DNA from 4 places in the Aliihoeflea sp. genome. Region 2 is predicted to be linked to each of the others. Evidence: predicted binding sites of a transcription regulator. Region 2 holds the regulator's gene; each other region holds the start of a gene.

Region 1 (4,002 bases), on a different contig from region 2:
CACCCTGACGCCGGGCACGCTCTCCGTCGACGTGTCCGAGGACCGCCGCTTCCTGTTCATCCACGCGCTCGACTGTTCCGATCCGGACCAGTTGCGCCACGACATCGCGACCGGCTTCGAACGCAAGATCATGGAGGCGTTCCGATGAGCTTTCCGCAAGGGTTTCTGTCGGTCGCGGAATATATCGGGCTGATCCTGCTCAGTCTGTCGTTTCTCCTGACAACTTACCGGGTCATCGTCGGACCGACCTTGCCGGACCGGATCGTCGCGCTCGACATGCTGGTCGTCGTCGCGGTCGGCTTCATCGCGTTGATCGGCATCCGCACCAGTTTCACCCTTTACGTCGACGTGGCGATCTCGCTCGGCCTCGTCGGTTTCCTCGCGACGGTGGCATTCGCACGCTTCGTCATGGCGAAAGGCTCGCTTTGGGTGAAGCAGGAGGATGAGCGAAATCTGCGGGAGGTGAGCGATGATTGAGGCGGTTTTGAATGTCGTCGTCGGGCTGATGATCGTCGGCGGCGCCGCCTTCTCGCTGGTCGCCTCGATCGGCATCAACCGGTTTCCTGACGTCTATTGCCGGATGCACGCCGCCTCGAAGGCCGGCACGCTCGGCTCCGGCGTGATCCTGCTGGCACTTGCCGTCCACGCCGACGATACCGCTACGGTGATGCGCGCCATCGCCGGCTTCGTGTTTCTTCTGCTGACGGCGCCCGTCGCCGCACATCTTCTTGCCAAGGCTTCGTATGAGGCGGGCTACAAATTATGGGACAAGTCCGTCAAGGACGAGATGATCGTCAAAATTCGCGAGCAGAAGGCAACACGCCAGCATCGTGACGACGTCTGATCGTCGCATTTGCCGCAAGATGTTTGCAACTTCCGATTACAACTGGGCCGATGTTTCGGTATATCGAACTTTCGTATGGGTGCAAAGCATCGCGTAGTCCAATTTGCCCGGTAAATAATCCGCAAGATTAATTGACTTGCTCTATTATTCGTACCAATTGTTAATCAAGCACTGTGGATTCGTCGCTGGCGGTGAAACAGAACCGGCGAATCGAAAAAGACCGGCGCTCTACCGATTGACAATTATTGGGGCCGAAAATGGAACTCTCTGAAGACCTGCAGCGAAACAGCGACATGTTGATCGAACTGACGGCGGACGTCGTTGCCGCCTATGTCAGCAACAATCCCGTCCCGGTCGGCGAACTTCCGAACCTGATCGCCGACGTGCATATGGCGCTTGGACGCGTCGGAACGCCGCCCGAGGCTGTGCCTGCCGACAAGCAGAAGCCGGCGGTCAACCCGAAGAAGTCGGTGCATGACGACTACATCATCTGCCTGGAAGACGGGAAGAAGTTCAAGTCGCTCAAGCGCCACCTGATGACCCATTACGGGTTGACGCCCGAGCAGTATCGCGAGAAGTGGGGCCTCGACGCCACCTATCCGATGGTGGCGCCCAACTATGCCGCCGCACGCTCGCAGCTTGCCAAGAAAATGGGGCTGGGGCGCAAGCGCAAGGCGCGCTGAGCGCGCTGCCTCACGCATAGTCGACCAGTTTCCGCCGACGCCTTCCGGGCGTCGGCTTTTTCTTGGGGGCCACCCCGACGTCGATCTCGTCCAGCGCCTGCTTCAATGCGATGTGCCGATTGAGGTCGTAGCTCCAGTGGCGATTGCTGCCGCGGATGCGCTCGCGCTCGATCAACCGCTTCAGGCGCCTGGCAAGGTCCCCGCGCTTCGACGCGTCGGCCGTCTGAAGCCGGTCGATCTCGATGCCGCAAGTGCACAGGAGCGCCACGCGCTGCATCGCCTGGCGCCGGCGCGCTTCGTTCTCGACCACGAACATCCGTGCTTCGCTCTTCAGATCCACTTTGCTCTCTCCTCGGCTTGAGGCGACGATCCTGCGCGCAGGTTCGGAGCGGGGGGATAAGTTTCCTGTCGATGCTCTGGATCGATCCGGAAATCCGGATTGGATTCAATCATTTGGTGGAAATCGAAACTTTTGATGTTCGATATTTGTTCTCATGCTGCCAAATCCGGGATAGAAAGCATTTATTCCTATCTCGGAGGTGAACGGTGGCGGCGGCGAAACGAAGGACTGATCCCGAAATCCCCTCGGCGGAGCAACCGCCATCGCCTTATCCCGCTTCGAAGAAGACCGACGAGCGCTGGATGAGCGAATGCGAGGCGGTGATCGACATCGTCTCGGCGTTCTTCAACGTCTCGGGCAGGGAAATCCGCAATCCGACGCGCTCACCGGCGCCGGTCGCCAAGGTGCGGCAGATCGGCATGTATGCGGCTCATACGGTTCTGCAGATTCCGATGAAGAATGTCGGCTGCGGATTCGCCCGCGACCGCACGACGGTGCAGCACGCCGTCAACCTCGTCGAGGACTGGCGGGAGGATGGCGAGTTCGACGGAATCGTCGATCAGGTCGAGCGGTTGGTGCGCGTGCTCGTGCGCCGCGAACAGATATGAGGGCGGGCATGGACGACAGGCAATTGGTGCGGCTGATCGGTTTTCTTTCGAAGGGCGCGGCGCGGTGCGAGGCTGGCGGACGTCCCGGACGGATGCGGATCGACGCGGGCGAACGCGGCGCGATCGAGGTGCCGACCGCCACGCTGCGCAACGCGATGGAACGGGGGCTGGCCGCCCGTGCCGGTGCGGGCCTATCGGTCTCGCGTGAGGGATCGGCCTGGCTGGCGCGCGCCATGGCATCGCCCGAAGACCGTTTCCAGGTCCAGCATCAGGAGCGCGACCTGCGGACGGTCGAGATCGGCGGCGTGCGGGAACTCGCGACGGTCAATCTGCGCGAAAGCCCGCTCGCCGCGCTGGCGCAACGCAAGGATCGGGATGGTCGGGCCTTCCTGTCCGCCGGTGAGGTCGAGGCGGGCGAGCGTTTGCGGGCGGACTACGGTTTCGGCCAGATCGCGCCGCGTCTCAGCGCCAACTGGGAGGCCGGCGTCTGCGCCGGGCGGCGAGGGGGCGGCAATGCCAAAGCCGACCTGAGCGATGATGCGCTCGCCGCGCGCCAGCGGGTCGACCGTGCCATCGACGCCATCGGGCCGGAACTGAGCGGCATCCTCGTCGATATCTGCTGCTTCCTGAAGGGGCTCGAGCAGGTCGAGACGGAACGCGGCTGGCCGCGACGCTCGGCCAAGCTGATGCTCAAGACGGCGCTCGGCGCGCTTGCCCGCCACTATCACCCGCAGCGCCGCGAGCGACGGCGGGGCATGCTGCATTGGGGAACGGCCGATTACCGGCCGCAAATCTAGCTCGCCGGCGCGGCTTCGGCGACACTCGCCGCTTCCATGCGGATGCGCTTGATCATCGAGCGCAGGCCGTTGGCGCGTTGCGGGGTGAGGTGTTCGTCGAGCCCGAGGCGCTTGAGGACGCCGTCGGCGTCGATGGCGAGCATCTCGGAGGCGCGGCGGCCGGAATAAAGCGCGAGGACGATGGCGACCAGCCCCTTGACGATGTGCGAATCCGAATCGCCTTCATAGGAGATCGCCGGATCGGAGCCTTCGCCGATGGTGGAGTTGAGCCACACCTGGCTGACGCAGCCCTGCACCTTGTGCGCGGCGTCGCGCGCGTCCTGCGGATAGGCGGGCAGGCTCGCGCCGAGGTCGATGATGTAGCGGTATCGCTCTTCCCATTCGTCGAGGAAGGCGAAATCGTCGTAGATCTGGTCGATGCTGGTGCTCATGCAGCGGATATAGGCGTCGGCGCGCCGATCGTCACCTCAAAAGGTCGCGGCGGGCGTTGCCGGGACGCTGCCGGTCGTCATTTCGGCATCGAAGGCGGGCACGGTCTCGCTCGGGCCGGCGAGCATGCTCTCGCTTTCCTGCGTGCCGAACTGGCCGTCGAGCGCCTCATAGGCCATGCGTGCCCCCTCACGGGCCCGGACGCCCATCGAGCCGACGAGCGCGCCGCCGACCTCGCAAACTTCCGGCTTGCGCTCGCAGATGCCGGTGACGTCGCTGATCGCCTCGCGGGCGGCGAACA
Region 2 (4,002 bases):
CCTTGTCGGTACGACCGTCATCGAAGTCGGCGTCGACGTGCCCGACGCCACGATCATCGTCATCGAGCATGCCGAGCGTTTCGGCCTCGCCCAGCTTCACCAGTTGCGCGGCCGGGTCGGGCGCGGACAGGCGGCGTCGAGCTGCGTCCTCCTCTACCAGTCGCCACTCGGCGAGGTCGCTAAGCAGCGGCTGACCGTGATGCGCGACACGGAAGACGGCTTCCGCATCGCTGAGGAAGATCTGAAACTGCGCGGCGAAGGCGAACTCCTCGGCACGCGCCAGTCGGGCACACCCGGCTTTCAGCTTGCCCGCCTGGAACACCACGCCGACCTGTTGTCGGTCGCGCGCGACGATGCGCGGCTCTTCCTCCAGCGCGACCCCGACCTCGCCACGCCGCGCGGGCGGGCGATCCGCACGCTTCTCTATCTCTTCGGACGCGACGACGCGATCAGGCTGATCCGCGCCGGCTGAACAGCGCAGAAGCCGCGACGACGGCCCAGCCGGCGATCAACAGCATGCCGCCGGCAGGTGCGGCCATCGGGAACAGCCGGTCGCCGAGAAATGCGCGGGCAGCAATGTCCCCGCAGAAGAGCGCGAGCCCGACCGCGAGAATCCAGGTGCCGGCAAGCTGGAGCCGGCCGAATTGAAGACCTGCCAGCACCATCAGCGCCGGTGCATGGAACAACAGCATGTTGGCCGCGGTGCCGAGCGTGCCCTCTCGGTGCGCGGCGACCGCCGAAAGTGCGACACCGCAGGCGCCGCAAAGCGCGCCGAGGCAGAAAAGAATTCGGTTGGTATGGGCCATGTTTCGTCCAGATTGCTCGACTTTCACGCGCCTGTTGCAGAACACATGAAGAACGGTTAAGTTTGTTCTGGTTTTGTTTTTCGGCGATTCTCCTTGTAAGGACTGCCATGCTCACGCGCAAGCAACACGAACTCCTGCTCTTCATCCATCAGCGGCTGAAGGAGAGCGGCGTGCCGCCGTCCTTCGACGAAATGAAGGAGGCGCTCGGTCTGGCTTCCAAGTCCGGCATCCATCGTCTCATCACGGCACTCGAGGAGCGCGGCTTCCTGCGTCGCCTGCCGAACCGGGCACGCGCGCTCGAGGTGATCAAGCTGCCCGAATCGATCTCCCAACAGCCGCGGCGGTTCCAGCCGAGCGTCATCCAGGGCAGCCTGTCGGAAAAGCCGGCGGCCAGAGCCGAGAAGGCGCAGCCGATTCCGGTGACACGGGCGCCGGTCGAGATTCCCGTCATGGGCCGGATCGCCGCCGGCGTCCCGATCGACGCGATCCAGCATGCGACCCGCGCGGTCGCCGTGCCGCCGGAGATGCTGGCGGGCGGTGAACACTACGCGCTCGACGTCCATGGCGATTCGATGATCGAGGCCGGCATCCTCGATGGCGACACGGTGATCATCCGGGCGGGTCAGTCCGCGACGCCGGGCGAAATCGTCGTTGCGCTGGTGGACGATCAGGAGGCGACCTTGAAGCGCTTCCGCCGCAAGGGCGCGTCGATCGCCCTCGAAGCCGCCAATCCGGCCTACGAGACGAAGATCTACGGGTCCGAGCGCGTCAAGGTTCAGGGCAAGCTGGTCGGGCTGCTCCGCAAGTACTGAGCGGCGGCGGGATCAATCGCGGCGATAGGGCGGCATTCCGCGCGCCTCGCGGGAGAATTGGCGGTGGCTGTGCCACGGCCGGTAAGGCTCGCGAATGGCGTGGATGATGTTTGGCAGGGCACCTGCGTTGCCCAGTTGGATTTCCGCACTGCCCCGCCGTGCCAGGTCCTGCTTCGTCACGATCGCCGCCTCTCCCGTCCGACAGACATTGCCCGCAGTCGCATCATCGATCACGATCAGCGCGGCGCTGGTACAGAATGCGAAAGCGGCGATCGCGTCCGGTACATGAGCCACTAGGCGCCCTTGCTCGTCCTGCGCGACGCATGTCTTGGCCGCGCAGGAAAAGCCCGGCACGGTCGAGGCCTGGTCAATCGCTTCGGCCGGCGTCGCCGCATCGGCAGGCGGTTGGACGCGGTCCGCATCCATTCCATGCAGCCAGTTCTGGATCGTGAAGCCGTTCGGCCGGGATCGATTGACGTGAAGCGTCCGCCCCTGGCCGGCGATGGCGACGAGCCGTCCATCCTCCGAGACAAGGACATCCGGCAGGTCGCGATTTGCGATGAGGCCGGTCCCCAGGATCAGGAATGGCAGCGCGATCAGGCGCAACTTGCCCGACAGCGCGGTCATGGCGACGAGACCGACCGTGAGCACCGCGACGGCAGCGACGGGCAGCGAACCGACGGCATCGATCGGCGAGCGCGCCGCAAACCACGCGGCGATATCGGTAACCACCCCGATTGCTGCGCCCATGACGCGCAGGGGCAGCGCCTCGAGGCCGAACGGCATCATGAGGGCCGAGAGCACCGCGAAAGGCATGATGATCGCCGAGACGATCGGCATGGCGCTGAGATTGACCCAGAGCGCGTGAGGCGAGACGCGGTGAAAGTGGTAGGCCCCATAAAGCGTCGTCGCGAGCCCGGCGATCACCGAAGTCGCGGCAAGACCAAGCATGAACTTGAACGCGCCTGCGGCAAGGCGACCGATCGCGCCGCGTTCGGCTCGCGGCGCGTCGGGCACGCGGCGCGGTTCGCTCCACCAGCCATAGGCGCCGATGAGTGCCGCCGTCGCGGCAAACGACATCTGGAAGCTCGGTCCGACGACTTCGTGCGGCGATATCGCGATGACGATAATCGCGGAAATCGCCAGATTGCGCATCGTGATGGCCGCCCGGTCGAAGAGAATCGCGACGAGCATCACCGCCAGCATGATGTAGCTGCGTTGCGCGGCAACGGCGCCTCCGGAAATTCCCAGATAGAGCGTGGCGGCAATCAGCGCGACGATGGCGGCGTATTTTTTGACCGGGCGACGTGACGCAAACACCGGAAAGAGCGCCAGACCGCCCCTTATGGCCACGAGCACCGTGCCGGCGACGAGCGCCATGTGCAATCCGGAGATAGACAGGATGTGGGCAAGCCCTGTCTTGCGCAGGTCCTCGTTGACCGTTTCGGGTATTCCCGCACGCACGCCGGCAGTAAGCGTGGCTGCAATTTCGCCTTCCGCTCCCGAGAGAACGGCACGCACCCGAGCGGCGATGGCGAGGCGTACGGCTTCGAGCCGCAGGACCAGCGTCTCGCGCAGGTCGGGCGGCGGCGAAGAGGCGGCGAGCTCGGGATCGCGCAGGAAGAATCCGATTGCGCCGATGCCGTCGAAATAGCTGTTATAGGCGAAATCATAGCCGCCTGGCCGCACCGGGCCGGAAGGTGGCATCAGGCGGGCGATGCCGACGATCGTCATGCCGAGTTGCAGCTCGGCCGGCACGTTCCGTGCGGAGAGACGAACCCGGTCGGGCGCGTAGCGCAGTTCGGGCCGCGCCGTCGATGCGACATCCAGTGTCAGGCGCGTGCGACCGGTCGCCTGATGCTCGATGCGTACCACGCGCCCCGTCACCTCGGTTCCGATCTCCGATCCCATCATCGCCGTGCCGGTCCGCCATGTCTCCAGTCCAGCGAGCCCGACGCCTGCCATGGTGGCGAAAAGGGCGAGAACGATGAACGATATCGCGGGCCAGGCACGGCAAAGAGACGCCAGCAGCAAGAGCGCTGCCAGCGCCGACACTACGAGCCAAAGCGAGGGCTCGAACGGCAGCGCGCCGTAAACCACAACGCCAACCGCCATAGCGACCGGCAAAAGGATGAAGCCCGTACCGCGATCGCGCTCGTCGGAGACCGCGCGGGCCGCTGCCGCGCCAATCGGGAGGGTTCGCGCTGAAACTTCTCGTCGTGTGACCGGGGCCGCATCGAGCGGCGTGGCGGTTTCGGTGTGAACAAGGATCATGCCGTCCACGTCCGCCTCGCCGGGCGGAACGAAGGCGCGCCATTCTTCGTCCTGACGCGTGTCCCCGGCCATATCCCCTGCCCGCCCGCTTGCGCCTCAAGCCGCCTATG
Region 3 (4,002 bases), on a different contig from region 2:
CTCGAACGGGAAGAAGCTTTCCAGCCCCTTGGTCGTCACGACCACCATCTCGCCGGGCTTCAGGTCGCGGACGAAACGCGCGCCCATGATGTCGAGCGCGCAGGTTTCCGAAGCGAAGATGTAGGCGCCGTCGAGATCGCCGAGCACCAGCGGGCGGATGCCGAGCGGGTCGCGGCAGCCGATCATCTTCTTCGACGTCAGCGCCACGAGTGAGAACGCGCCTTCGAGCTGGCGCACCGCCTCGATGAAGCGCGAATTCGTGTCGCGCTCCTTCGACGTGGCGATCAGGTGCAGGATGGTTTCGGTGTCGGAGGTCGACGAGAAGATCGAGCCTTCCTTCTGCAGCCGGCGCTGCACGGTCATCGCATTGGTGATGTTGCCATTATGCGCGACGGCGAGCCCACCATCTGCGAGTTCGGCGAAGAAGGGCTGCACGTTGCGCAGGCCCGAGCCGCCAGTCGTCGCGTAGCGCGTATGGCCGATGGCGCGCGAGCCTTGCAGGCTGTCGATCACGGACTGCTTGGTGAAGGTGTCGCCGATCAGGCCGATATGCCGTTCGACATGGAACTGCGTCCCGTCATAGGAGACGATGCCGGCGGCTTCCTGCCCGCGATGCTGGAGCGCGTGCAGGCCGAGCGTCACGATGGCCGACGCGTCCTGACGGCCGAAAATACCGAACACGCCGCATTCGTCGTGAAAGCGGTCGTCGCCCCCGGAGGAGAACGGGGTATCGTCTGCGTCTGCCATGGCATCTCGCCTTTCAGAACGAAGGGAAGCGGCGCCAAAAGGCGCCGCGTGATCATCTAGTTGCCGGTAGCCGGCGGTGTCTCGTCGTCGCTCGTGCCGAGCCGATCGATCAGCGAATTTTCGGGATCGTCGGGCAGCACGCCCTCGAGCCAGGTGCCGATGCCTTCGAGCAGTGGCCGCGACTTGGCTTCCGCGACCCAGCCCGGCTGGTTGGAGCCGACCAGCCACGAGAAGAACAGGAAGGCGACGGCGACGACCAGGATGCCGCGCGCGGCGCCGTAGACGAAGCCGAGGGTGCGGTCGAGCGCGCCGACGCGGCTGTCGATGATGAAATCCGCCACCTTCATGGTGATCACGGTGACGATGATCAGCGCAATGAAGAACACGATGGCTGCAGCCGCGAAGAGCGCGAGCTGCGCATTGTCGATATAGGGCGCGACGTAAGGCACCAGAAGCGGATGCAAGTAGAATGCCGCCGCGGCCGCCGCGACCCAGGACGCGATCGACAGCACTTCGCGCGAGAAGCCGCGAACCATGGCGAGCATCGCCGAAACGAGGGTGAAGCCGACGAGAATTCCGTCCAGCAGCGTAATCGGCATTGAAGCTCCGTTCACCTGCCGGCGGCTCTGCCTACCGGCTCGTTCCAATTCCTAATCGTCCTGCGGCTTGCGCCTGCCGGCGATGCGCACGACGAGATCGGCAAGCTGCGAAAGCTGCGCGAAACGCCCGTTCGCCCCCTTGCTCGCCTCTTCGCTCGTCTGCGGCATGACGGCCTGAGCAAAGCCCAGCTTTTCGGCTTCCTTGAGGCGCTGCTGCGCATGCGCGACAGGCCGGATAGCCCCCGAAAGGCTGATTTCGCCGAAATAGACGCAATCGGCAGGCAGGGCAAGTCCGGTGAGCGAGGAAACGAGCGCCGCCGCGACCGCAAGATCGGCCGCGGGCTCGGATATGCGATAGCCGCCCGCGACGTTGAGATAGACGTCATGCTGGGCGAACCTGACGCCGCAATGCGCTTCGAGCACCGCAAGGATCATCGACAGGCGCGAATTGTCCCACCCCACCACCGCGCGCCGCGGCGTGCCGAGCGGCGAGGGCGCGACCAGCGCCTGGATTTCGACGAGCACCGGCCGCGTGCCCTCGATGCCGGCAAAGACGGCGGCGCCCGGCGCCTTGGTCGAACGCTCGCCGAGGAACAGCTCGGACGGGTTGGAAACCTCGCGCAAGCCCTTGTCGGACATCTCGAAGACGCCGATCTCGTCGGTCGGCCCGAAGCGGTTCTTCACGGTGCGCAGGATGCGGTAGTGATGACCGCCTTCGCCTTCGAAATAGAGGACACCGTCGACCATGTGCTCGACGACGCGCGGCCCCGCGATCTGCCCGTCCTTGGTGACGTGGCCGACGAGCACGATCGCGCAGCCGGTCGACTTGGCATAGCGGATCATGGCCTGCGCGGATGCACGCACCTGCGTCACCGTGCCGGGCGCGGAATCCGCGAGGTCGGTCCAGAGCGTCTGGATCGAATCGAGAATGACGAGGTCCGGCCGCTTGCCCTCGGAAATCGTCGCGAGGATGTCCTCGACATTGGTTTCGGCGGCGAGTTCCACGCTCGTGTCTGCCGCATGCAGCCGCTGCGCGCGCAGCCTGATCTGCGCCACCGCCTCTTCGCCCGATACATAGACGATGCGATGGCCCCGGCGCGCGAGTGCAGCGGCGGCCTGCGTCAGCAGCGTCGACTTGCCGATCCCCGGATCGCCGCCGACGAGCAGCGCCGACCCGCGCACGAACCCTCCACCCGTCGCCCGGTCGAGCTCGCTGATGCCGGTCGAGATCCGCGGCGCCTCCTCGATCTCGCCCGACAGCGTCGTCAGCGCGACGATGCGGCCCTTGCGTGAGGAGCGCAGCGAGCCCGGACCCGCACCGATGCCGGAATTGGAGCCTTCCTCGACGAGCGTGTTCCACTCGCCGCAAGCATCGCATTTGCCGGCCCATCGGGTGTGCACGGTGCCGCAATTCTGGCAGATGAACTGGGTGCGGGATTTAGCCATTCGAGGGCATTCCCGAAATCTGCTCGGTTTGTGCTCTACGGCGCCCCTCTCTGTCCTGCCGGACATCTCCCCCGCATGGGGGGAGATTAGTCTCGTCGCCGACACCGCGTGATCTCCCTCCTCGCGGGGGAGATGTCCGGCAGGACAGAGGGGGCCAACGTCGAGCGCAAACCTTCATCGATGGCGCTCCCCATGCACCACCCGCCGCAAATACCGCCCCCCGAGCGAGGTCAGCAACTCATACGCAATCGTCCCCGCCGCAGCCGCCGCCTCGTCGATCGGAATGTTCGCCCCGAACAACTCGATCCAGTCGCCGTGCCCTACGGCACCCGGCCCGAGATCGGTCACGTCGAACAGCGTCAGATCCATCGTCACCCGCCCCAGGATCGGCACGCGCTGCCCGGCTATGAAGCCATGCCCGCCGTCAGCCCGCGCCTCCCGCAAAGGCACGCCCGAGCCCGAAAGCGCGCGATGAAGCCCATCCGCATATCCCACCGCGGCGACGGCAATCAGCGTGTCGCGCGCCAGCGTCACCGTACCGCCATAGCTGACGGTCTCGCCGGCCTTCGCCGCGCGTACCTGCACGATCCGCGCCTCGACGGTGGCGACCGGCCGCATCGGGTTCGCGAGCCCTGCCTGCGGCGCACCGCCATAAAGCGCGATGCCGGGCCGCACGATGTCGAACGCATAGTCGCCCGAAAGAAACGTCCCGGCGGAGTTCGCCAGGCTTGAAACGACGCCTTTGAAGAGCCGCTCAACCGACTGGAATGATTCGAGCTGGCGCTGGTTCGCGGGGGACGCGGGCTCGTCTGCGCATGCGAGGTGGCTCATGACGAGCCGCGGCGTCAGCGCCCGCGTCAGCTTGTTCTCGTGGAAGAATCGCGTGACCTGATGACCGCTCAGCCCGAGCCGGTTCATGCCGGTGTCGACATGCAGCGCGCAAGGGCGCGGCCCGTCCGGCGCATCCCAGCCATACGCCTCCCATAGCGAGATGTCGGCCTCGTCGTTGAGCACCGGAATCAGCCGCGTCTCGCGATAGGCCTGCGCCGCGTGTGGCTCGAACAGGCCGGCGAGGACATAGATGTCGGCTTCGGGCAGGAGCTTGCGCAGCGCCATGCCTTCCTGCGGCAGCGCGACGAAGAAGACGCGGCAGCCCTCGGCCCAAAGCACCGGCGCGACCACCTCGATGCCGAGCCCATAGGCGTTCGCC
Region 4 (4,002 bases), on a different contig from region 2:
AAGCCCCATTCCCTGGAATTCCGTCAAGTCATTGACTGCTCACAAGAAAGTCGGCTGCTGTTTACACCCACGCTTGACCACCTGTCAGAACGGAATTTCGTCGTCCAGATCGCGGCCGTAGCCGCCTCCGCCACCGCCACTGGACTGACCTCCGCGGCCGCGATCGTCAGAGGGACCGGACTGGCCGAAATCGCCGCCGCGACCACCGCCGCCGCCCGAATAACCGCCGCCACCACCATAGCCGACCTGGCCCTGATCGCCGCCCTGCCCGCGCGAATCCAGCATTTGCAGTTCGCCGCGGAATTTCTGCAGGACGATCTCGGTCGTATAGCGCTCGACGCCATCCTTCTCCCACTTACGGGTCTGGAGCGCGCCTTCGATATAGACCTTCATGCCCTTCTTCAGATACTGCTCGGCCACCTTTGCGAGGTTGTCGTTGAAGATGACGACCTGATGCCACTCGGTCTTTTCCTTGCGCTCGCCGGAATTTTTGTCGCGCCAGCTTTCCGAAGTTGCGATGCGCAGATTGACGACCGGATCGCCCGAGTTCAGGCGGCGCGTTTCCGGATCGGCCCCGAGATTGCCCACCAGAATGACCTTGTTGACGCTGCCTGCCATATCGCTCTCCAGATTACATACACTTTGTGCCGGCACCATAATGGATGCCGCCCGACGACGCTCCGGCGAAGTGCCGACGTTCCACAACAAACATGTTCTTATTTTGTTCTATCGAAACTCGAAGCTGGGATCAAGCGAAAATCCAGCGCTCGCGAAAAGCAAAGCCCCCCGACCATCAAGGGTTCGAGGGGCCTTCTTGTCGCCTCTTGGGCAACGGTATCGATATCCGAGTATCGATATATTATTTCGAAAGCGACTAGACGTCGTTCGACAATCGTCTCTGATTTTGGATTGATCACCGACAAGCGGTCGGCGCGACTGCGTCAGGCAGTCAGAAGAGCCTATCCGGTGGAGTCATGCCTCACCTCGTGATTGTCTCTCGGGCGTCGCCGACCTTGATCGGCTGACGGTTTCATCGTGCCCTCACCCCGCCGTTAGGTCAAGGCGAAATCGATGTCAGGAGCATGTTCCTTCTTCGTTCTTTTCGCTTGAAGCGGCGATTGAAAAGCAGCAAAAGAAACTAGCCTGCGTGCCGCCCTCGACGGAAGCGCGGGAATACCTACATGTGCGGCTTGGCCGGACGGCAAATTCCCGGCATCGCAATCAGGAAGGCGACGTTCGGCTCATGGCGGACCACAAATTCATTTCCGTGCGCGGCGCGCGCGAGCACAATCTGAAGAATCTCGATATCGATCTGCCGCGCGATAGCCTGATCGTCATGACGGGTGTGTCGGGCTCCGGCAAGTCCTCGCTCGCCTTCGACACAATCTATGCCGAAGGCCAGCGCCGCTATGTCGAGAGCCTCTCGGCCTATGCCCGCCAGTTCCTGGAAATGATGCAGAAGCCGGACGTCGACCAGATCGACGGCCTGTCCCCCGCCATCTCGATCGAGCAGAAGACGACGTCGAAGAACCCGCGTTCGACGGTCGGCACCGTCACCGAGATCTACGATTACATGCGCCTGCTCTTCGCGCGTGTCGGCATTCCCTATTCGCCCGCGACCGGCCTTCCGATCGAGAGCCAGACGGTCAGCCAGATGGTCGACCGGGTGCTCGAAATCGAGGAAGGCACGCGTCTCTATATCCTGGCGCCGATCGTGCGCGGCCGGAAGGGCGAGTACAAGAAGGAACTCGCTGAGCTTATGAAGAAGGGCTTCCAGCGCGTGAAGGTCGACGGCACCTTCTACGAGATCGCGGACGTCCCGGCCCTCGACAAGAAATACAAGCACGACATCGACGTCGTGGTCGACCGTATCGTGGTGCGCGGCGACCTGGCGACGCGGCTCGCGGATTCGATGGAAACCGCGCTGCGTCTTGCCGAAGGTCTCGTCATCGCCGAGTTCGCCGACAAGCAGTTGGGCGAGGAGATGACGGGCGCCGACGCCGTCAACAAGTCAAAGAACGAGACGCATGAGCGCATCCTGTTCTCCGAAAAGTTCGCGTGTCCGGTGTCCGGCTTCACCATTCCCGAGATCGAGCCGCGCCTGTTCTCGTTCAACAACCCCTTCGGCGCCTGCCCGACCTGCGACGGCCTCGGCAGCCAGAAGGCGATCGATCCATCGCTCATCGTTCCCGAGGAACACGTATCGCTGCGCGAGGGCGCCGTCGCGCCCTGGGCAAAATCGTCCTCGCCCTATTACGTCCAGACCCTCGAAGGTCTCGGCCGCGCCTATGGCTTCAAGATCGGCGACCGCTGGCGCGACATCGGTGAGGAAGGCCGCAACGCCATCCTCCACGGCACCGGCTCGCGCAAGGTCGAGTTCTCCTATGATGACGGCATGCGCAACTACAAGACATCGAAGACCTTCGAGGGCGTGATCCCGAACCTTCAGCGCCGCTGGAAGGAAACCGAATCCGCCTGGATGCGCGAGGAGATTGAGCGCTTCATGTCGGCCACCCCCTGCCCGGCCTGCAACGGCTACCGGCTGAAGCCCGAAGCGCTGGCGGTCAAGATCGCCGGCCACCACATCGGCCAGGTCACCGAGATGTCGATCCGCAAGGCGGTCGGCTGGTTCGAGGAACTGCCAAAGGCGCTCAACGAAAAGCACAATGAGATCGCCGTCCGCATTCTGAAGGAAATCCGCGAACGCCTGCGCTTCCTGAACGATGTCGGCCTCGACTATCTTACCATGTCGCGCAATTCCGGCACGCTGTCGGGTGGCGAGAGCCAACGCATTCGCCTCGCCTCGCAGATCGGCTCCGGCCTCACCGGCGTGCTCTACGTGCTGGACGAGCCATCCATCGGCCTTCACCAGCGAGACAATGCGCGTCTCCTCGACACGCTGAAGCACCTGCGCGACCTCGGCAACACGGTCATCGTCGTCGAGCACGACGAGGACGCGATCCTGCAGGCCGATCATGTCGTCGACATCGGCCCCGCCGCCGGCATCCATGGTGGAAACGTCATTGCCGAGGGCAAACCGTCCGAGATCATGGCCAACCCGAACTCGCTGACCGGTCAATATTTGTCCGGCTCGCTGGGCGTTCCTCTTCCGGCCGAGCGCCGGAAATCGAAAAAGGGCAAGCGCATCAAGGTCGTCGGAGCGCGTGGCAACAATCTGCGCGATGTCACCGCCGAAATTCCGCTCGGCACCTTCACCGCCGTCACGGGCGTTTCGGGCGGGGGCAAGTCGACCTTCCTCATCGAGACGCTCTTCAAGGCCGCCTCGCGGCGGATCATGGGCTCAAGAGAGCACCCTGCCGAGCACGAAAGAATCGAAGGTCTCGAATTCCTCGACAAGGTCATCGACATCGATCAGTCACCCATCGGCCGCACCCCGCGCTCCAACCCGGCAACCTACACCGGGGCCTTTACGCCGATCCGCGACTGGTTCGCGGGCCTGCCGGAGGCCAAAGCGCGCGGCTACCAGCCGGGCCGGTTCTCGTTCAATGTCAAGGGCGGCCGCTGCGAGGCGTGCCAGGGCGACGGCGTCATCAAGATCGAGATGCACTTCCTGCCCGACGTCTACGTCACCTGCGATGTCTGCCACGGCAAGCGCTACAATCGCGAGACGCTCGACGTCACCTTCAAGGGCAAGTCGATCGCCGACGTGCTCGACATGACGGTCGAGGAAGGCGTCGACTTCTTCGCCGCCGTGCCGGCCGTCCGCGACAAGATGGAGACGCTGAAGAAGGTCGGCCTCGGCTACATCCATATCGGCCAACAGGCGACGACGCTGTCGGGCGGCGAGGCGCAGCGCATCAAGCTCGCCAAGGAACTGTCGCGCAAGGCGACCGGCAAGACGCTCTACATCCTCGACGAGCCGACCACCGGCCTCCACTTCCACGACGTCGCCAAGCTGCTCGAAGTGCTGCACGAGCTCGTCGACCAAGGCAACACGGTCGTCGTCATCGAGCACAATCTCGAAGTCATCAAGACCGCCGA

What was found. The regulator LexA, encoded in region 2, represses DNA repair genes until DNA is damaged. The targets are predictions, from matches to a motif close to TGTTCNNNNTGTGTTCNG.
Region 1: the regulator LexA is predicted to act here: its motif matches at 2,004-2,021, upstream of ACT6QU_RS00365 (cytoplasmic protein).
Region 3: the regulator LexA is predicted to act here: its motif matches at 2,813-2,830, upstream of radA (DNA repair protein RadA).
Region 4: the regulator LexA is predicted to act here: its motif matches at 1,084-1,101, upstream of uvrA (excinuclease ABC subunit UvrA).

Annotation. Positions count from the first base shown of each region.
Region 1 covers NZ_JBQVMV010000001.1:76,900-80,901, reverse strand. Annotated here, with positions in the region: gene ACT6QU_RS00385 (Na+/H+ antiporter subunit E) at 1-148, shown strand, start outside; gene ACT6QU_RS00380 (cation:proton antiporter) at 145-477, shown strand; gene mnhG (monovalent cation/H(+) antiporter subunit G) at 470-844, shown strand; gene ACT6QU_RS00370 (MucR family transcriptional regulator) at 1,102-1,527, shown strand; gene ACT6QU_RS00365 (cytoplasmic protein) at 1,538-1,843, opposite strand; gene ACT6QU_RS00360 (helix-turn-helix domain-containing protein) at 2,170-2,475, shown strand; gene ACT6QU_RS00355 (DUF6456 domain-containing protein) at 2,484-3,272, shown strand; gene ACT6QU_RS00350 (SufE family protein) at 3,269-3,703, opposite strand; gene ACT6QU_RS00345 (DUF5330 domain-containing protein) at 3,740-4,002, opposite strand, start outside.
Region 2 covers NZ_JBQVMV010000002.1:445,134-449,135, reverse strand. Annotated here, with positions in the region: gene recG (ATP-dependent DNA helicase RecG) at 1-472, shown strand, start outside; gene ACT6QU_RS05245 (DUF423 domain-containing protein) at 450-806, opposite strand; gene lexA (transcriptional repressor LexA) at 914-1,618, shown strand; gene ACT6QU_RS05235 (ComEC/Rec2 family competence protein) at 1,631-3,964, opposite strand.
Region 3 covers NZ_JBQVMV010000001.1:258,171-262,172, forward strand. Annotated here, with positions in the region: gene purF (amidophosphoribosyltransferase) at 1-747, opposite strand, end outside; gene ACT6QU_RS01270 (CvpA family protein) at 804-1,346, opposite strand; gene radA (DNA repair protein RadA) at 1,398-2,792, opposite strand; gene alr (alanine racemase) at 2,967-4,002, opposite strand, start outside.
Region 4 covers NZ_JBQVMV010000008.1:29,427-33,428, forward strand. Annotated here, with positions in the region: gene ssb (single-stranded DNA-binding protein) at 85-618, opposite strand; gene uvrA (excinuclease ABC subunit UvrA) at 1,244-4,002, shown strand, end outside.